DNA from 3 places in the Bradyrhizobium lablabi genome. Region 3 is predicted to be linked to each of the others. Evidence: predicted binding sites of a transcription regulator. Region 3 holds the regulator's gene; each other region holds the start of a gene.

Region 1 (7,061 bases), 670 kb from region 3:
CGCGCAGCTCAAGCGCAAACGATCCGAGAAATTCGCTTGGATCGGTGAGCCTGCGGGCATCCGTCATCAGCCAGCGGATCACCGGATGGGTTTCGTCTCGGGCGAAAGCCTTCAACACGATGGCCTGCTCAACTCTCCCGCTCGATCCCGCGCTTCAGCGCGGCGCGGGCCGCCTCGCGATGCTCCGGCGTGATGTGGTTCGCAACCAGGCGGATCGCGGTCGCGAGCACGGCGGCATCGTCGGTGAAGCCGAGCACCGGCAGCATATCCGGGATGAAATCGAACGGCAGGATGAAGTAGGCGATGGCGCCCATCAGCGCCGCCTGCACGTGGCGCGGCGTCTGTTTGTCGAACGCGCAATAATACGCCGCGAGCAAATCCTCGGCGAACGGAATCCTGGCCAGCACCCGCTTCAGCTTGATCCAGAAGCGCCGGCGCACGCTTTCGCGGTCCTTTGCCAGCTCATCGGCCGGCTCAAAACCCACGGTATGTTCTGAGATCATCGCCTTGGCTCCTAAAACGCCTGTGGGGGGATCGTGGCCCGCGGGCGCCCCTCAAGCTGGGGATTTTGCCCATCTGCCGCAAGGTAGCGCCGGGGGGGGGGCGGGATCAGGTCACGCCGAACTGGCTTGCGATCGCGTTCATGGCCTTGGCAAGCTCGATATCGCGCGCGGTGACGCCGGACGCGTCGTGGGTCGCCAGAACCACCTCCACGGTCTTGTAAACATTGCGCCATTCCGGATGGTGATCGTTCTTTTCGGCCACCAAAGCGGCACGCGACATGAAGCCGAACGCTTCGTTGAAATCCTTGAAAACGAAGATTCGCGCGATCGCCTCGCGGCCGGGCGTCTCGGCCCATCCGGACAGGCCCTTCAGGGCCGATTTGCGCGCCTCCGCCGACAGCCGTTCCACCATGGTCGCCTCCGTTTATCCCTTACCTTATCCTAACACCGACCGGCATCCCCGGGGTCCATGCCAAAAATAGGGTCGGCAAAGCCGTGCCGGGGCTCCGGCAAAGCGCGCCGGTAACCATGACGCAGATGTAACCCCCTGCCTGCAGGGAATTTGCTACAATTTGGCGCTAAACGCACCGGCAAGATGAAATTGAGCCTCAAACGATTGTTCGCCAGATCGATGACCGGAGGCTTCGACCTTGTCGAGGCGCCGGTCGCGCCGTCGCCGCGCCGGACGCAGCGGCGGGCGATGTTCGTTACGCTGGCAGGCGTCCTCGCTATCATCGGCTCGCTGGCCGGCGGTTACTATTTTGCCATGCGGCCGGTGACGCTGCGGATCGCGGTCGGACCTGCGAACTCTGATGACATCAAGGTGGTGCAGGCGCTGACGCAGGCCTTTAACCAGACCCATGGCTATGTCCGGCTGCATCCGATCCAGACCGATGGCTCGGCCACAAGCTCGCAAGTGCTTGCCGACGGCAAGGCCGATCTCGCCATCATCCGAGGCGATCTCGAGGTGCCGAAAAATGCCCAGGCCGTGGCGACCTTGCGCAAGAACGTCGCGGTGTTGTGGGTGCCTCCACCCGCCAAAGGCAAGGGTAAGAAAGCCGGTCCGAAGATCACCAAGATCGCGCAGCTCTCCGGACGCCGCATCGGTGTCCTCGGGCGCACCCAGGCCAATGTCAATTTGCTCAAGGTGATCCTGCAGCAATATGGCGTCGATCCGAATAAGGTCGAGATCTTCCAGTTCCCCGCCGCCGACGCCGCCGATGCGATTCGCAACCAGAAGGCGGATGCCTATCTGGCCGCGGGGCCAGTCAACAGCAAGATCACCGCGGATGCGATCAACGCATCGACGCGCGACGGCGGCACGCCGACCTTCCTCGCGATCGATTCGAACGAGGCGATTGCGACAAACCATCCGGTTTACGAGGCCGCCGAAATTCCCGCCCGCGCCTTTGGCGGATCGCCCGACAAACCCGACGACGACGTGAAGACGATCAGCTTTTCCCACCATATCGTCGCGCGCAAAGGGCTTTCGGAAGCGACCATTGCCGCTTTCACCCGGCAGTTGTTCGCGGTCCGGCAGCAGCTGATGGCGGAATACCCGCTGGCCGCGAAAATCGAGACCCCGGACACCGACAAGGACGCCGTGATCCCGGTGCATCCGGGCGCAGCTGCCTTTGTCGACGGCGAGGAAAAGACCTTCCTCGACCGCTACAGCGATTTCATCTGGTGGGGGCTGATGGGGCTGTCGGCGATGGGCTCCGCCGGCGCCTGGTTCGCGGGCTATCTGAAGAAGGACGAGCGCAACAACAACTCCTCGCTGCGCGAGCGCCTGCTGGAAATGCTGGCGAGGGCCCGCCGCAGCGATTCCATCGACGAGCTCGACCAGATGCAGAGCGAGGCGGATGACATCCTGCGCGATACCCTGCACTGCTTCGAGGACGGCGCCATCCGGGAGGGGGCGCTGACCGCCTTCAACATCGCGCTCGATCAATTCCACCATGCGGTGGCCGACCGCAGGGCACTCCTGACGAGTGTGCCGCAAAACCTGCAACGGGCCGGCGCACAATTCCGCGCGACCGGCACTTTGTGAGCAGCTATCCCCGTCATCCCCTGTAATCGCGCCGTCACACAATCTTCCTAGGTCTGTCAGCGCCTTCAGCGCACCCTGTCGGCCGATCCAAGGAGGCTTGCATGACGACCAAATTTCCCCGCAGAATCCCTCGCAAAACCGGCAACATCCTTTCCCGCCGGCGTTTTCTTGCCACGGCCGGCGCCGGCGCATTGGGCGTCATCGCGATGCCCTATCTCAGCCGCGCCGCCGACCGGCCGGTGATCACCCATGGCGTGCAATCCGGCGATGTCGGCGCCGATGGCGGGGTGGTGTGGGCGCGCGTGGACCGGCCGTCGCAAATGATGGTTGAGGTTTCAACCACCGAATCGTTTGCAAATGCGCGGGCCTTGCCGCCGATCGCAGCCCTCCCCGAGACCGACTTCACCGCAAAAATGTTGTTGGAAAACCTGCCGGGCGGACAGGACATTTTTTATCGCGTCAAATTCCGTGACCTGTCGCATCCCGATATTTCCAGCGATCAGGTGGTCGGCCGCTTCCGAACCGCCCCGAGCGACAAGCGCGATGTCAGCTTCGTCTGGGGCGGCGACGTCGCCGGCCAGGGCTGGGGCATCAATCCCGACGATGGCGGCATGGTCACCTACGCCACCATGCGCAAGCACAAGCCTGATTTCCTGCTGCATTCCGGCGACACCATCTATGCCGACGGCGTCATTCCAGCCGAGGTGAAACTGCCTGACGGCAAAATCTGGAAGAACCTCACCATCCCTGAAAAGGCAAAAGTCGCCGAGACGCTCGACGAGTTCCGCGCCGCGCACAAATACAATCTGCTCGACGACAATGTGCGCGCCTTCAACGCCGAGGTGCCGATCTTCGTGCAGTGGGACGATCACGAAGTCATGAACAACTGGTCGGCGTCGAAGGAGATTCCGGCGGCCTACAAGGTTCGTGACATCTCATTGCTGGCCGCGCGCGCGGGCCGCGCGTTCCACGAGATGTATCCGATGCGCGAAAGCATCGTCGAGCCGGGCCGGGTCTATCGCACCCTGAGCTACGGCCCGCATCTCGACGTCTTCATGCTGGACGAGCGCAGCTATCGCGGCCCCAATGGACCGAACCTGCAAACCACCTATGGTCCCGAGAGCTATTTCATCGGGCCCGATCAGTTGTTGTGGCTCAAGCGCGCTTTGTTGAACTCGCGCGCCACCTGGAAGGTGATCGCCTCCGACATGCCGCTCAGCCTGATCGTCTATGACGATGCGGCCAACAAAAAAGGTTCGGAAGCGTTTGCCCAGGGCGATGGCCCGCCGCGCGGCCGCGAACTCGAAATCGCCGACATCCTGCGCTTCATCAAGACCTCGGGCGTCACCAATACGGTATGGCTGACGGCGGACGTGCACTATGCGGCCGCGCATTACTACAATCCCGACAAGGCGCAATTCCAGGAATTCGACCCGTTCTGGGAATTCGTCTCCGGCCCGCTGCATGCCGGAACCTTCGGACCGAACGAACTCGACAACACCTTTGGGCCCGAAGTGAAGTTCATCAAGGCCCCGGGCCTCGACAAGCAGAACCTGCCGCCATCCGCCGGCATGCAGTTCTTCGGTCACGTCAAGATCGAGGGCGCATCCGGACAGATGACGGTGACCTTGCGCGACCGCGCCGACGTCGCGCTGTGGTCGACGACGCTCGATCCGAAGCTCGGTTAGCGTCGCGGCTTTCCAGTGCCGTAGCCTCATCCTTCGAGACGCGGCCAAGAGGCCGCTCCTCAGGATGAGGGTCTAGACCCTCTTGGTGAGGAGCGCGGCAACGCCGCGCGTCTCGAACCACGAGGCCATGGATGGTCCAATTACGATCCGCCCGCCTCGGCCGAAATCTCATCCGAGGAAAACCACAACTCCCCGCAAATGGCGACCGCGGTGTCATCGGGCTCGCGGTCGGCGGTCAACCACAATGACCGCGCCGACCATGCCTCGCCATTGTCGGGGATCTTTTCGCATTCCCCGGCATCCGCGGCTCCGACACAGGGAATGAAATACGACGCCATCAGCGGTTTTACGCTGAAACCGGCATCACACCGCGAGACGATGATCGCGAGGCCAACGGCCGGCGACGGCCGCCACGGGAAAATCAGGCGGCCTTGCGGACGCAACGCCTTGAGCCACGACGGCGGCGGCGTCACCACGCCGGCGTTGACGTAGATCAGGTCCGACGGCGGCAGCGGCAGGCGCGTCGCATCACCCTGGATGATGGACACACCCTCGAACGGCTGCAGATTTTCCCGCGCCTTGTGCGCCAATCCCTCATCGATCTCGAAGGCACGCACCACGCCGCCGGGCAGCGTCAGCACCGACAGGATCGCCGTGTAATATCCGGTGCCTGCGCCGATATGGCAGACCGCTTCGCCCGGCTTCGGCTCCACCGCACCCATCCACGCCGCATGCAGGAAGGGCTCGCCATTGTTGATGCCCTTCGCCGCATCGAGCCGGACCAGTACGTTTTGATAAAGAAACACCGGGTCGGCGCTCGGGGTCTCGACGCTGCGCTGGTAGATGTTGATATGCCACGGCCCGGGCCCGACAAACGCCTCGCGGCGGACCAGTTCAAACGCCCGCTCAAATCGCGGATCGGTCGAGCCGCTTGCGACCGCCATCATGGTCGCGAAGAAACCCCTGATCTCTTCGAGACCGGCTTTGCTTTTCCTCGGCATGGCGTCGACCGCGGCGGGACTTCGTTATCTCAAAGGATATCAAACAATCGCGCCCGCAATAGGTCCAAAAGGTCATCGCGTGGTTTTGCCGCCGCTGGATTGGCGTTTCAACAATGCCCGCAACGCGTCGCTCGAATAGGGTTTGGGCAGCCTCGGCCGGTCCGCGAACGCCGGGGGAAGCATGACCTCGGCGGAATATCCGGTGACGAAGACGAACGGGATTTTCAGCGCGTCGAGGCGCTCGGCGATCGCAAAGCTCTTTTCGCGGATCAGCCCGACATCCAGCAGCGCAAAATCCGGGGCGCGATCGGCGATCGTATCAAGCGCCGTGGCCACGGTTCCCGCGGAGCGCACGGTTTTCACGCCGAAGCCGAGAATCGTCTCCTCGAAATCGAGCGCGATGATCGGGTCATCCTCGACGATCAAAACGTCCTCGGGGAGGCCGGAGAGTCCATCGGGAGAGGCGGTTTCCATGATCTCGCTTTGCATCGGGGTCCTAGCCCAACAATCCCACGCGCCTTGCAGGCGCACCGGCCCGGTTCCGATGACGAAACCATCACGCTGCGATGGCGTTGTCTGTGCACTTGTGGACATAAGAATCGGAAATGGCCTGATATTACGGGAGCGCATGGGAGCCCTTCGAAATGGACGTGCGACGCGACAACGTTCCTGAAGCCGTCGAGCGCCCCTACAACAACCTGTTGCGGCGGCTCAGCGCCAGCGATTACGTGCTGATTGCACCGCATCTTTCGCCGCAAGAGGCCGGGCCTAACGAGCTTCTTTATAATCCCGGCGACGATGTCGAGATCGTCCACTTTCCCTGTGGCCCCGCGCTCGCTTCCTACCTCGTTGCCAACGAGGACGGCCGCGATGTCGAGACCATTCTGGTCGGCCGCGAGGGTGCGGTCGGCGGCATCGTCAGCCAGGGGTATCTGCCGGCCTATACCCGCATCATGGTCAAGTTCCGCGGACCCTTCATGCGGCTGCATGTCGGCAAATTGGATGCGGCGAAAGCAAAATCGGCGACACTGCGCAACGTGTTCGCGCGCTATGCCGACTGCATGCTGGCCCAGATGTTCCAATCGACCGCGTGCAATGCGATCCATTCGATCGAACAGCGCACGGCGAAATGGATCGTCTCGGCGATGGAGCGTACCGATGGCGACAATGTCGTGCCGCTCACGCATGAGCAGCTTGCGACCCTGCTCGGGGTCGGCCGCAGCTATGCCAGCCGGGTGATTCAGACGTTCAAGGCGGAAAGGGTTTTGGAGACCCGCCGCGGCTCAATCCTGGTGCGCAACCCTGAGGCGCTGCGGGCGCGGGCCTGTCTTTGCAACGAATCGGTGAAAAACCACTTCGAGGAAGTGCTGCGCGGGGTGTATCCGGTCGAAGGAACCGGCAATTAGGCCCGACGCTCGCCCAATTATAGGCCAGCCAAATAACGCCTACTCGCAGAACCCCGGCAAGACTCGGCGCGACAAACCCGAGCCGCACCACCCGGGCACAGGCGTCTGCGCCCTCACGTCGGAGACCGCCATGCCTGATGCAGCCAACATGATCCGTCGCAACGTCGTTATCGCTATTGCCCTGATTTTCGGGAGCGCGGCAACGACAGCCATGGCGCAGTTTCCGTTGCCTGGATCGACCGAACAGCCCGCGCCATTGGTCCGTGAGGCGTTCGCATCGCCCTACGGCCGGGCGCTGATTGCAGAGCTTGGAACGGTGCTTCGCACCGATGCCGACCCGGTGTGCCTGAATTCAAAAGGCATTGCTTTCGACCAGTTGCAGCCGCGCGGCGAGGCGCTGCTGATCAAATGGG
Region 2 (7,061 bases), 3.8 Mb from region 3:
TATGTCCTGCAATCAGGACGCCTTCTTGCGCAGATTGTCGACGAACTTAATCAGCTCGATGGTCTTGTTGTAATCTTCGTTGGCGATCGGCTGCCACGGCAGATTCTTGCCGTCGGAGAGCTTTTTAAAAGCGTCCTTATCCTTCTCTGGAGCATCCAGGAACGCCTGCTTGATCGCGGCCTTCATGTCCTCGGGCAAATCGCTGAGATAGGCATAGGGCGAGTTGATGATGAGGTCCGATTTCACGATGATGCGGAAATCTTCCTTCTTCAGCGGCGTGCCGTCGCTGCTCTTCACCATGTTCTTGGCGAGCATCCGCGTCAGGTTGGAATCGTCTTCCGCGTTCCACCAGTTGGCGGCAACGTCGACGGTACCCTGCGCCAGCGCCAATACCGCGTTCTCATGGCTGCCGGTGAACACCACCTGCGAGAAAAATTTCTCGGGGTCGACGCCCATCTGGTTCATCTTGAAGCGGGGCATGTTGTTGCCCGAGGTCGAATTCGGATCGACCAGGCCCAGATTCTTGCCTTTCAGATCGTTGAGCTCGTGATACGGGCTCTTGGCGAGAACATAAAACACCGAATAGTAACCCTTGGAGCCGTCGGCGTTGACGTCGATCACGAACGCATCTGTCTTGACCCCGGTGACGCGCGCGCGCGAGAACGAGGCCGGGCCGTAATAAGCGAGCTGGATGTTGCCGGCGCGCTGGCCTTCGATAACCGCCGCGTAGTCATTGGCGATGCGCAGATTGACCTTGATGCCGAGTTCCTTTGACAGATAGGCGACGAACGGAGTGAAGCGTTCGGTCACACCTGAAGCATTCTCCGCTGGGACCACCGCAAAAGTGATCTCGGGATATTTTGTCTTCCAATTCTCCGCGGATGCGGCTGACGCGGTGAATGCCAGCGCCGTCGCGCTTGCAACAAAAATGCGACGATTGATCATGACGCCCTCTTTCCTGGGTTGAAGCTCGCGGTATTTTCGCGGAATGCTGTGGTTATCGACGCGGGTACTCAGGCTGCGGCAGCCGTGCCGAGAGCCGTAACGGTTGAGCCGCCGGGCAAATCGGCGGGTGTTGCGCCCATGACTTCATTCGCCTCGAGATCGTACAGCTCGCGCGCGATATGTTCGGTGAGCGTGGCGGGTGCGCCATCAAATACGATCCGGCCTGACGCCATCCCGATCAGGCGATCGCAATAGCTGCGCGCCAGATCGAGCGAATGCAGGTTGCAGATCACAGTGATGCCGAAATGCTTGTTGATGCGCAGCAGCGCGTCCATCACGATCTTGGTGTTGCGGGGATCGAGCGAAGCGATCGGCTCGTCGGCGAGGATGATGTCGGGTTCCTGAACCAGCGCGCGGGCAATTGCGACCCGCTGCTGCTGGCCGCCGGAGAGCTGGTCGGCGCGTTGCGCCGCCAGCGAGGCCATATCGAACTGCTCGAGCGCCGACATCGCGACCGCGAGGTCTTCTTCGGGCCAGAGCTGCGCCAGCGAGCGCCAGGACGGAATTTGCGAAATGCGCCCCATCAGCACGTTGGTCAGGACGTCGAGCCGGCCGACCAGATTGAACTGCTGAAAGATCATGGCTGAGCGGGCACGCCATTGCCGCAGCTCCTTGCCGCGCAAGGCCGTGACATCGACGCCTTTATAAAGGATCCGGCCTTCGGTTGGCGGTGCCAGCCGATTGATCATCCGCAGCAAGGTCGACTTGCCGGCGCCGGAGCGGCCGATCACACCGACAAAACCACCGGGCTCGATGGCAAAAGAAGCATTGTCGACAGCGGCCTTTGTGCCGAAACGGCACGTCAAACCTTCCACCACCAGCATGCAATGCTCCAGGACGCGTAGCTGCCACCATCGCTAACGTCTGGATTTTACAGTTGTGTGACAGCCTCGCTGCAGTGCAACCAATGTCCACCGCTGATTGGCTGTCATCCAAATGTCATGCTGCTGTCACCGGGCCCATCGATGACGTGCAGCCTTGAACGAGTATCTTTGGATCAGATCTATCGCGGGAAGTTCGCATGGCCGGCAAAATGCTTTCGATCGAACCGACCATCGACCCTACCGCCAAGCTGCATGAGGTGAGGCTCGGCGCCTATTGCGAAGTAGGCCCCCGCACGATCCTGCACGAAGTGTCGATGGACGACTATTCCTATGTCGTCAACGACGCCCAGATCACCTATACGACGATCGGAAAATTCTGCTCGATCGCGGCCATGACCCGGATCAATCCCGGCAATCATCCGATGCAGCGGGCTTCTCAAGCCCACTTCACCTATCGCGCCAGCGCGTATTTTGAGGGCGAGAGCGACGAGGCCGAGTTCTTCGAATGGCGGCGGGGCCATCACGTCCATATCGGCCACGATGTCTGGATCGGGCACGGCGCCATTGTACTGCCGGGGCGCAACGTCGGCAGCGGCGCCGTGGTCGCGGCCGGCGCCGTCGTCACCAAGGACGTTCCGGCCTACGCCATCGTCGCCGGAAATCCGGCGCGAATGATCCGGCGGCGATTTCCGGAGGGCGTGACCAACCGGCTCGCCGCGCTGGCGTGGTGGGACTGGGACCACCAAACGCTGCGCCGGGCCCTGCCCGATTTCCGAAAACTGGCGATCGAGGACTTTCTCGCAAAGTACGAGCAGGCGGGCATTCCCACCCAGCCAGCCACTCCGCGACGAAGTGCCGTATCATGACGGATATTTTTATCGAGGGCGGCCATGCGTTGCTCGGCGGAGAAATTCGCGAAACCTCGCTTGCGATCGCGGGCGGCGAAATCAGCGCAGTCGATCCGGACCATAGCCGCGCCTCGATCGGCCTTGACGCGCGCGGCCTGAAGGTGTTGCCCGGCATCGTCGATCTGCATGGCGATGCGTTCGAGCGGCAGATGATGCCCCGCCCCGGCGTCGATTTTCCGATCGACGTAGCGCTCGTCGACAGCGACCGGCAGGCGACCAGCAACGGCATCACCACCGTCTATCACGCCACCACCTGGTCCTGGGAGCCCGGCCTGCGCAGCGGCGACAATGCCGGGCAATTGCTCGAGGCGATCGAGACCCTGAGGCCGCAGCTTGCAGCCGATACCCGCTTCCACCTGCGCCAGGAGACCTACAATCTCGATGCTGAACCTGCCATCGCGCAATGGCTGTCCGACGGACGCATCGATCTGTTCGCCTTCAACGACCACATGGAGTCCATCGTTGCAAGCGCCGCCCGGCCGCGGAAGCGCGCGCAGATGGTGGAGCGCTGCGGCATCTCCAACGAGGAATTCGATTCCCTGGTGCAGCGAGTAGTCTCCCGCGCCGATGAGGTTCCGGCGTCGATCGCGCGGCTTGCGGAAGCCGCAAGAAATACAAATGTCCGGATGCTGTCGCATGACGACAACAGTCCAGCGATGCGCGAGGCCTTCCGCGCGATGGGCGTCAACATCGCCGAATTTCCGATCAACGAGGAAACCGCGCGCGCGGCGGCTGCGGCCGGCGATGCGATCGTGTTCGGCGCGCCCAATGTGGTGCGCGGCGGCAGCCACACCGGCTGGACCAAGGCGGCCGACATGATCGAAAAGGGTCTCTGTTCGATCCTCGCCTCCGACTATTACTATCCCGCGCCATTGCTCGCGGCGTTCCGGCTCGACGTCGACGGCGTGCTGCCGCTCGCGCAAGCGTGGGACCTGATATCGGCGGCGCCGGCCCGGGCGGCGGGTCTTGCGGACCGCGGAATTCTCGCCAAGGGTTTCCGCGCCGACATCGTCCTTGTTGACGACGAAGTGCCGCTGCGGCCACGCATTGTCGCCGTCATCGCCGCGGGGCGTCTGGTGCATCTTTCCGATGCGAGCCGCCTGACCCATCGATCGCCCGGCGCGAGGCGGTTGCAGCCGCGTGAGGCGGCTCTATTCTGAAGAGATATGGCCAGCTTTCCGCGTTATGCGATCTATTATGCCTCCGCGCCCGGCAGCGATCTCGATCGCTTCGGCGCGCAATTGCTCGGCTATGACGCCTTTAGCGGCGAGGAGTTGCCGTTTCCGGATGGCATCGCGGAGGTCGTGCCGGATTGGCGCGAACTGACAAAAGATCCGCGAAAATACGGCTTTCACGCCACGCTGAAGGCACCGCTGCCGCTTTCGGCCGCCAGGAACGAGGCCGAGCTTGTTTTGGCTTGCGAGGCGTTCGCCGCCGCGCCGCGGCCTATTCCGGTGATTACGCCTAAGGTCGGTTCGATCAGCGGTTTTATCGCGGTTGTGCCTTCCGAGCCGTCGGCCGGACTCGAGCAGCTTGCCGCGGATTGCACGCGTGAATTCGATCAATTCCGCGCGCCACTGACGGCCGAAGATCGCGAGCGACGCAATCCTTCAGCGTTGACGCCCCGCCAGCGTGAATATCTCGATCGCTGGGGATATCCCTATGTGATGGAAGAGTTCCGCTTCCACATGACGCTGACGGGGCGGCTCGATGCCGGGCGGCGCGAGTCCATCCTGGCGATGCTGCGGGGGCGTTTTTCCAAAATCGGCCTTACCATGCTCGTGATCGACCGGATCGCGCTATTCCGTCAGGACGATGCTCACGCCCGGTTCCGGATCGTCAACCACTGGAAACTACGCGCGAGCGAAGCCGCCGATCAGAGCCGGTAATTCAGGTCGGATCGCGTCCGCCGCAGCCAGCCCCTCACCTTCCGTACCATGCCTGCGCGCCAGCCTTCGGTTACGGTAACGGGTTGAGGCGCGAGCTCGGACGCCGCGGCTTGTGCCTCCACAACGGGCATCTCCTCGACCGCAGGAGCGGATAGCTCGGCCTCTGCGGGTTCGCTGGCGAACGACGGACGCGCCTCTTGCTCGCTCACCGGCGAATTCGGCTCGGATTGCAGCACGTCCGGTACGTCGATCGGCGATCTCTGCACGACCGGCCGCCGGCTGCGGCGCTTCTCGGTGGCCGACCGCTCGACCTTCGGCCGCCGTGCCTCCTCCGCGAGCGCGGCCGATTGCAGTGCGAGCGGCCCGACATTGGCGAGAAACGCACGCTCATATCCGCGCGAGAGCCGCTCGACCGCGTCGTCAAGCGGCAACCAATCGACGGCCTTCACATCGTCCATCAGCTCGTGGGCCTGCTCGCCGCTCGCCTCCATGCGCCAATAGTGGACGACTTTCGACCGTCCGCCCGACTCATAGACCAGCGTTCCCAAAAATTCCTGCACGGAAACATCATGCCCGGTTTCTTCGAGCACCTCGCGCTTGGCGGCGGCGCGCGCGGTTTCGCCGTCATCGAGCTTGCCTTTGGGAAGTACCCATTCGTTGCGCTTGCGTAAGCGCACCACCGCGATCAGCGGAGTTTCCTCCTGCCGCAGCACAATGCCTCCAGCCGCCAGAACAGGCTCCCTCGCCATCGCTATTATGGCCTCTTCTTCAATGACGCTGCGCGCACGCATCGTCCGCGCGATTTTCGCAGGCACGCCGGCACGGCGCCGGCTGGTTTCCCGATCATGCCCGGAACTGTCCCCAACATTTTAAGATGATCCTCGTTTCATCAGAATGGGAGGACGGCTCGCGGAATTCAAGTTAACGGGTGAGGCTCGTGCATGACGAGCGAGATATATTGTATGCAATAATCTTCCGAGCTGGAAAACATTTCAGACTCCCGATCAAAAAATTTTGCGAATGAAGGATTCCTCACTAATGTCGCATTGATCGCGGATCATGCGCGCATCGAAAAAAATCCCAGCGGATGCTATGAAAATATCTGACTATGATTGCCCGTCTTGCGGGGCATCATACTTGGTCGCCGAATCGACGTCGGCCCCGGCAGGCCCGAGCCACGCCGACTGCGCAATATGCGGCGAGCGCCTGGCATCTTGGGAGGAACCCAAATTGAGGGTCTATCGTCTCGAAATGTCGGCGGAATTCAAGTACCCGCGAATCCAGCCGCCGCCGTCGCCGCAGTAGCCTTTACCTCATAGCCCGGTCGTAATCAGCAGCCTGGTCGTGTTCAGCCCACCGCCAGGCGGCTGCTGTGGCTGGTCATTGCAGCGTTTGAGTGCTGTTCGCCCAGCAAAATAGCGCCGAGCAGGTTCTGCATCTCCAGGCGCGCGGAGACATGCGACATGGTCGGGCGCGTGCCGAGCGTGACTTCATCGATGTCATCGACCGCCGTCAATCCGCGCGGGTAAAGCTCGCGGAAGATCACCCGCTCGGCCAAACCTTCGACGCAGCGGAAATTGAGCCAGCGCGACAGCTCCTGCAGCCCGCCGCCGACCAGACGGTTGTTGCGCGATCCGAGCGTGGAAAGCCGGTTGCGCAGGACAATCCACTCGGCGGAGGCCTGCTCGGCCTGGCGTTGCCGGCGCGCCGTCTGCACCATCTGCGAATAGTGACTGGTGCCGCTAACCTGGAACGTCCGGGGATCAACGCTACCGAGGACATCGAGGTCGACAAAACTGTCGTTGAGCGGCGTGATCAGGGTGTCCGCGAGCGAATGAGCGAGCCGCATCAAGTAATTATTGTGACCGGGGGTATCGATCACGATCACGCCGCAGCTGCGCCCGAGCGCGTCCACGGCATCGGTCAGGGTCTTGCATCCGACCGCTTCATCTTCGGCAGAGGGATAATGGACCTTGCCGAAGCTGAAATGATCGGGAATTTCGAGATCGCGGGCGACCTGCTTCGCCCAGGCGCGCCGGTTCTCGATGAAGTGGGTCAGGCTCTTTTGCCTGGCATCGAGATCGATGGTGGCGACCCGCTCGCCCGACTTGATCAGGGCAATCGCAATATGCATTGCGACCGTCGACTTGCCTGATCCTCCCTTTTCATTGGCTACCACGATGACGCGTGTGGACGACATGAACCCTCGCTTATCGGTTGAAGCTCTGGATGATCGCCTGATCTTGGGTAGAGGTAGGTGATACGAAGTCAGCCGTGATTCTTTGCTTCGCCGCAAGCCCGCACGGCGTCTTGAAATGCACGAGGTGCGCCCGCGATGCTCAGGGATTGGTAAACCAAACGTTAAGCAACGCCGCCGCGGCGCGATCCCGGCAACGCCGAAAGCTTCGATTTTCGCGGAAATCACGCTGTCAAAG
Region 3 (7,061 bases):
AGCAGATCGAAGCCAAGACCGTGACGTTCGGCGCGACCGACATGCCGCTCAAGGTCGAGCAGCTCGACAAGGATGGCCTGGTACAGTGGCCGATGGTGATGGGCGCGATCGTTCCTGTGGTCAATCTCGAGGGCGTGAAGCCCGGCGAAATGGTGTTCGACGGCGATACGCTCGCCAACATCTATCTCGGCAAGATCACCAAATGGGACGATCCGGCGATCAAGAAGCTCAATCCGAATGTGAAGCTGCCGAGCGAGGCGATCACGGTGGTGCGCCGCTCCGACGGGTCGGGCACGACCTTCAACTTCACCGACTATCTCTCCAAGGTGAGCGCCGACTGGAAGTCCAAGGTCGGTTCCGGCACCGCGGTTGAATGGCCGGCCGGCGTCGGCGCCAAGGGCAACGAAGGCGTCTCCGGCAACATCGGTCAGACCAAGAACTCGATCGGTTACGTCGAGTACGCCTACGCCAAGCAGAACAAGCTGACCTATACGGCGATGGTGAACAAGGCCGGCAAGACGGTGCAGCCCACGGTCGAGGCGTTCCAGGCGGCGGCTTCGAACGCCGACTGGACCAAGGCTCCCGGCTATTACGTGATCCTCACCGATCAGCCGGGCGAAAAGTCGTGGCCGATCACGGCATCGACCTTCATCCTGATGCACAAGGACCCGGCTGATAAGGCCGCATCCGCCGAAGCCGTGAAGTTCTTCAAATGGGCTTTCATGAACGGCGGCAAAATGGCCGAGGAACTCGATTACATTCCGATGCCGGAGCCGGTGGTCAAGCTGATCGAAAAGACCTGGTCGTCCGATATCAAGAGCTGACCGGTAAGCCTCGCGGTGCGGTGCACCGCTGCTCCGCGAGAAGCCGGGACCCGCGCGTAGCTTTTAAAAAATTCCCCCGGATCGGCAAGCGCGTTGCTGGCGCGCACCGCCGATCCGGGACATAAGGCGGGTCAAGTGAACAAGTAGAAAGTCACAGGGGATTGGCGTGGCAGACATGGCCGTTCAGAGCGATGTAATCGAAGCCACCGGGCCTTACGATCGCGCCAAGGCGCTCGGCGCCTTCAAAGCCGGCGACGTCACCTTTTACTGGATTACCCGTCTCTGTGCGATTTCGGTGCTGCTCATCCTCGGCGGCATCATTCTCTCCTTGATCGTCGGCGCCTGGCCGGCGATGAAGGAATATGGCTTCGCGTTCCTGTGGACGCAGCGCTGGGCGCCGTCGGCCGATCCTCCGGTGCTCGGCGCGCTCGGCCCGATGTACGGCACGCTGGTGACCTCGTTCATCGCGATGCTGATCGCCATTCCGGTCGGGCTCGGCATCGCGATCTTCCTGACCGAGCTCTGCCCGCAATGGCTGCGCCGCCCGATCGGCATCGCGATCGAACTGCTCGCCGGAATCCCATCGATCATCTACGGCATGTGGGGCTTCTTCGTGCTCGGCCCGTTCCTGGCCTACACGTTCCAGCCGTTCATGATTAAGGTGTTCGACGGCATCCCCATCCTGGGATCGATTTTCGCAGGCCCCCCGTCCTACCTCAGCCTGTTCAACGCAGCGCTGATTCTCGCGATCATGGTGCTGCCGTTCATCACCGCGATCTCGGTCGACGTGTTCAAGACCGTGCCGCCGGTTCTCAAAGAGGCCGCCTACGGCGTCGGCTGCACCACCTGGGAAGTCGTCCGCAACGTGGTCATTCCCTACACCCGCGTCGGCGTCATCGGCGGCGTCATGCTGGCGCTCGGCCGCGCGCTCGGCGAGACCATGGCGGTGACCTTCATCATCGGCAATTCCTTCCGCATCTCCTCGTCGATCTTCGCGCCGGGCACCACGATCTCGGCGGCGATCGCATCCGAGTTTGCCGAAAGCGACGGCCTGCATCAATCCGGCCTGATCCTGCTCGGCCTGTTGTTGTTCGTGTTGACGTTCTTCGTGCTGGCCGCGGCGCGGATGATGCTGCAGCATCTGGAAACGAAAGCCGGGAACTAAGCTCATGAACCCGATTTACGTCCGCCGGCGCCGCACCGACATCGTCATCCGAGCCCTTTGCTTCGGCGCCGCTCTGTTCGGCGTTACCTGGCTGGCATTGATCCTGTTCACGCTGTTGTTCAACGGTTTCGCCGGGCTGAGCGTTCAGTTGTTCACCGAGAATACCCCGCCGCCGGGCTCCACCGAAGGCGGGCTCCTGAACGCCATCACAGGCTCCATCATCATGACGGTGATCGGGGTCGGCATCGGCGCGCCGCTCGGCCTGTTCGCCGGCACTTATCTCGCCGAATACGGCCGCAACGACCGCCTGACTTCGGTGATCCGCTTCATCAACGACATTCTCCTGAGCGCGCCGTCGATCATCATCGGCCTGTTCATCTATGGCGCGGTGGTGGTGCCGATGGGCGGGTTCTCGGCCTTGGCCGGCTCGCTGGCGCTCGCCGTGATCGTCATTCCCGTGGTGCTGCGGACCACCGAGGACATGCTGCTGCTGGTGCCCAATCCGCTGCGCGAAGCGGCCTCCGCGCTTGGGCTGCCGCGCTCGCTCGTGATCAAGCGGATCGCTTATCGTGCCGCCCGATCGGGTCTGATCACCGGCGTGCTGCTGGCGACCGCCCGCGTCGCCGGCGAAACCGCGCCGCTGTTGTTTACCGCGCTCTCCAATCAGTTCTTCAGCCTAAGCCTGACCAAGACGATGGCCAACCTGCCGGTGACCATCAACAACTTCGTGCAGAGCCCCTATGCGTACTGGAAGCAGTTGGCCTGGAGTGGGGCCCTGCTCATCACCCTGACCGTACTCGCCTTGAATATTGGCGCGCGTATTCTTGGCGCCGAGAGGACACCAAAATGAATGACCTGTCTGTATCAGTGAGTGCCGCGAGTGGGTCGGTTCCGGCCGTGGCGTTGCCCGAGGCCCCGGCCAAGGTGACGGCGCGCGGCCTGAACTTTTATTACGGCGAGCACCACGCGCTGAAGAACATCAACCTGACGCTCGGCGCCAATCGCGTCACCGCGTTCATCGGACCGTCCGGCTGCGGCAAATCGACCTTGCTGCGGATCTTCAACCGGATGTACGACCTCTATCCGGGCCAGCGCGCCACCGGCCAGTTGATGCTGGACCAGACCAATATCCTGGATTCCAAGCTCGACCTCAATCTGTTGCGCGCCCGCGTCGGCATGGTGTTCCAGAAGCCGACGCCGTTTCCGATGACGATCTATGAGAACATCGCCTTCGGCATCCGCCTCTACGAGAAAATATCAAAATCCGAGATGGATGGCCGGGTCGAAAAGGCGCTGCGCGGCGGCGCTTTGTGGAACGAGGTCAAGGACAAGCTGAACGCCTCGGGCTTAAGCCTGTCCGGCGGCCAGCAGCAGCGGCTTTGCATCGCCCGCACCGTTGCGGTGCGGCCCGAGGTGATCCTGTTCGACGAGCCCTGCTCGGCGCTCGATCCGATCTCGACCGCCAAGGTCGAGGAACTGATCCAGGAACTGGCGGAAGATTACACGATCGCTATCGTCACCCACAACATGCAGCAGGCCGCGCGCGTCTCCGACAAGACCGCGTTCATGTATCTCGGCGAGCTGATCGAGTTCGACGAGACCAACAAGATCTTCACCTCGCCCAGCGATCGACGCACCCAGGACTACATCACCGGCCGGTTCGGCTGAGGAGAGCAATATGGCTTCTGAACATACCGCCAAGGCGTTCGACAGCGACCTGCAGGAATTGACCCGGCTGGTCGCGGAGATGGGCGGACTTGCCGAGCGCATGATCGTCGAATCCGTCGATGCGCTGATCCGCCGCGACGTCGCGCTCGGCCAACGCGTCGTCGCCGCCGACGCCGAAATCGACAACCTGCAGCGGGTGATCGAGGAACGCGCGGTACTGACGATCGCGCGGCGCCAGCCGATGGCGGTCGATTTGCGCGAGATCGTCGGCGCGATGCGGGTCGCGACCGATCTCGAGCGGATCGGCGACCTCGCCAAGAACATGGGCAAGCGGGTCGCCGCGCTGGAGAGCGATTTCCAGCCGCTCAAACTGATCCGCGGGCTCGAGCACATGACCGACCTGGTGCAGTCGCAGGTCAAATCCGTGCTCGACGCCTATGCGGCGCACGATCTGCCCGCGGCGATGTCGGTGTGGAAGGGCGACGAGGAAGTCGACGCCATCTGCACCTCGCTGTTCCGCGAGCTCCTGACCTACATGATGGAAGATCCGCGCAACATCTCGTTCTGCATCCATCTGATGTTCTGCGCCAAGAACATCGAGCGGATCGGCGATCACGCCACCAATATCGCGGAAACCGTGTTCTACATGATCGAGGGTCAGCAGATCCTCGACAAGCGCCCGAAGGGCGACATGACGACCTTTGCCACGACAGTACCTGGAAATTAGAACGCAGCGTTTTCGAGCGAACTAGATCCGGTTCGCGTGAAGAAAACGCGTCAAACCAAGAGTAGCGTTTTCGAGCGAAGTGCATCTGGTTAGCGTGAAGAAAACGCGTCAAACCAAACGAAGCGTTTTTTGAGCACGTGAACAAAACGCGTCAAACAAAAGAGAAGGCTGGGCATAATGAGCGCGCGCATTCTGGTGGTGGAAGACGAGGAAGCTCTGACCACGCTGTTGCGTTACAACCTCGACGCCGAAGGCTATGATGTAGAGACAGTCGGCCGTGGCGACGATGCCGACACCAGGCTGAAGGAACGCGTTCCCGACCTGATCGTGCTCGATTGGATGCTGCCGGGCCTGTCCGGCATCGAATTGTGCCGCCGCTTGCGGGCGCGGCCGGAGACGCGGTCGCTGCCGATCATCATGCTGACCGCGCGCGGGGAGGAAAGCGAACGGGTCCGGGGGCTTGCCACCGGCGCCGACGATTACATCGTCAAGCCGTTTTCGGTGCCGGAATTATTGGCGCGGGTGAAGGGCCTGTTGCGCCGCGCCAGCCCCGAACGGCTCGCCACCGTGTTAAGTTACGGCGACATCGAGCTCGACCGCGAGAAACGCCGCGTCGCCCGCTCGGGCCGGCCGATCGATCTCGGCCCGACCGAGTATCGCCTCCTGGAATTCTTCCTCGAGCATCCGGGGAGGGTGTTCAGCCGCGAGCAATTGCTCGATTCAGTCTGGGGCCGCGACATCTATATCGACGAGCGCACCGTCGACGTGCATATCGGGCGCTTGCGCAAACTGCTCAACCCCGGCCGCGAGCAGGACCCGATCCGCACCGTCCGCGGCGCCGGCTACGCGCTGGATGACCGGTTCGCGAAAGCGGCGGAGTAAGCGGCCTCGCATGCTGTCGCCAGCGGCGACTTCCTTACCTCTCCCCGTTCTTTACGGGGAGAGGTCGAAATTCGCGCGGAGCGGGAATTTCGGGTGAGGGGCGAGGCACGGCGCTTCATTCATCACGAACGTTCGAAGACGACGATAGAGCCCCTCACCCCAACCCTCTCCCCGCAAGGGCGGGGCGAGGGAGCAGACTTAGCGCGTTGTCTGCACGCGCCCTTTACCGCGCCGGCTTCGGCGGCTGGCGGCGGCGGTCGCCTGCCGGCTGATAGGCGATCCGCGAGTGGTGCGCGCAATAGGGCAGGCTCGAGAGCGCCTTGCCGCCGCAGAAGAAGAATTCCGCGCTGGCCGGGTCGCCGATCGGCCAGTGGCAGGTGGCCTCGTTCAATTCCAGCAGCGACAGCCGCTGGCTGATCGGCACCACGTTGTCGAAGGCGATCGGATCGGCCTCGAGCTCGACCTCGAACGCATGCGCCAGCGCCGTGTTGCCGCGCGAGACCGGACGCGCTACCCGCATCATGTGCTGGGCGGGGCGGGCTTTGCGCGGACGCGGCGCCGCCGAGGCGGGGCTCTTGGCGCGGCCGGAAAGCCCCAGCCGGTGCACTTTGCCGATCACGGCATTGCGCGTCACATTTCCAAGCTCGGCGGCAATCTGGCTGGCCGAAAGCCCGGACTCCCAGAGTTTCTTCAGTTGCTCGACGCGATCGTCAGACCAGGTCAATACCGTCATCGCACTCTTTCCTTCGCGTCGCGCCGGCCGATCTTGGGGCAGCGCTGCGGTGCCAATCTGTCAAAAATCCCAGCCGGCAGAATCCCTTAGCCCTCGCCGGGCGCGGAAAGCGCGCCCGAACGTGTACGCCGAACACTTAGGACTTAGGATCAGAACTGCCGCACGAGATGTCGTACCCGACGTCCCAGAAGCTACAATATGGCGTGACTCCGGCGCAAGAGTCCGCGTGGGTGCGTCCACATGTTCCGTCAGCTAAGCATTGCAATGCGCCCTTTCCGCGACACCGGAAGAATACGGGGGCGACCGGTTGACACAGTTCGCCGCGGGCATAGAATGCTTGCCACGTGCCGCCCCGAAAAGGCGGCACGTTTTGTTTTCCGTCTGGCGGTCGATGCGATCGCGCCAATGCGCGCACCGCGGCCGGGCCTAACTTTCAAGTGATTGCCATGACCCAGAGCGCCACGTCGCATCTGCTTCCCGTTTTCGCCAGGGCCGATCTCGGTTTCGAGCGCGGCGAAGGGTGTTGGCTGACCGCCACCAATGGCGAGCGCTATCTCGATTTCACGAGCGGCGTCGCGGTCAACGCGCTCGGCCATTGCCACCCGCATCTGGTCGCAGCACTCCAGGAGCAGGCGACAAAACTCTGGCACATGTCGAACCTGTTCAAGAGCCCGGACGGCGAGCGGCTCGCCGCGCGGCTGTGCGAACAGAGCTTTGCGGATTTCGTGTTCTTCGCCAATTCCGGCGCGGAGGCGATGGAGTGCGCGATCAAGGTCACGCGCAAATTTCACGCCGCCAAAGGCCATCCCGAGCGCTATCGCATCATCACCTTCGACTCAGCGTTTCACGGACGGACGCTGGCGACATTGGCCGCGACCGGCTCGCCGAAATATCTCGAGGGCTTTGGGCCGCCGATGGACGGCTTCGATCAGGTGACGCTCGGCGATCTCGACGCGGTGAAGAAGGCGACCGGTCCGCACACCGCGGGCATCTTGATCGAGCCGCTGCAGGGCGAAGGCGGCGTGCGCGCCGCGCCGCACGCCTTCTTCAAGGCGTTGCGCC

The links. Region 3 encodes PhoB, which activates phosphate uptake and scavenging genes when phosphate is short. Its sites were predicted from a motif close to TGTCATNNANCTGTCAT; they were not measured.
Region 1: B5526_RS19340 (alkaline phosphatase D family protein) is a predicted target of PhoB. The motif match lies at 2,575-2,591, and genes of this name have one in related genera.
Region 2: phnC (phosphonate ABC transporter ATP-binding protein) is a predicted target of PhoB. The motif match lies at 1,932-1,948, and genes of this name have one in related genera.

What each region holds. Positions count from the first base shown of each region.
Region 1 is NZ_LT670844.1:4,146,412-4,153,472, forward strand. It holds gene B5526_RS19320 (adenylate/guanylate cyclase domain-containing protein) at 1-118, opposite strand, end outside; gene B5526_RS19325 (YkvA family protein) at 129-503, opposite strand; gene B5526_RS19330 (4a-hydroxytetrahydrobiopterin dehydratase) at 610-915, opposite strand; gene B5526_RS19335 (TAXI family TRAP transporter solute-binding subunit) at 1,204-2,553, shown strand; gene B5526_RS19340 (alkaline phosphatase D family protein) at 2,655-4,241, shown strand; gene B5526_RS19345 (protein-L-isoaspartate O-methyltransferase family protein) at 4,382-5,242, opposite strand; gene B5526_RS19350 (response regulator) at 5,315-5,731, opposite strand; gene B5526_RS19355 (Crp/Fnr family transcriptional regulator) at 5,887-6,648, shown strand; gene B5526_RS19360 (hypothetical protein) at 6,779-7,061, shown strand, end outside.
Region 2 is NZ_LT670844.1:724,759-731,819, forward strand. It holds gene phnD (phosphonate ABC transporter substrate-binding protein) at 13-945, opposite strand; gene phnC (phosphonate ABC transporter ATP-binding protein) at 1,014-1,829, opposite strand; gene B5526_RS03480 (chloramphenicol acetyltransferase) at 2,027-2,695, shown strand; gene B5526_RS03485 (alpha-D-ribose 1-methylphosphonate 5-triphosphate diphosphatase) at 2,692-3,897, shown strand; gene B5526_RS03490 (DUF1045 domain-containing protein) at 3,904-4,626, shown strand; gene B5526_RS03495 (NUDIX hydrolase) at 4,614-5,375, opposite strand; gene B5526_RS03505 (division plane positioning ATPase MipZ) at 5,975-6,826, opposite strand.
Region 3 is NZ_LT670844.1:4,816,957-4,824,017, forward strand. It holds gene pstS (phosphate ABC transporter substrate-binding protein PstS) at 1-824, shown strand, start outside; gene pstC (phosphate ABC transporter permease subunit PstC) at 1,000-1,989, shown strand; gene pstA (phosphate ABC transporter permease PstA) at 1,994-2,839, shown strand; gene pstB (phosphate ABC transporter ATP-binding protein PstB) at 2,836-3,657, shown strand; gene phoU (phosphate signaling complex protein PhoU) at 3,668-4,384, shown strand; gene phoB (phosphate regulon transcriptional regulator PhoB) at 4,562-5,266, shown strand; gene B5526_RS22410 (GcrA family cell cycle regulator) at 5,490-5,999, opposite strand; gene B5526_RS22415 (aspartate aminotransferase family protein) at 6,446-7,061, shown strand, end outside.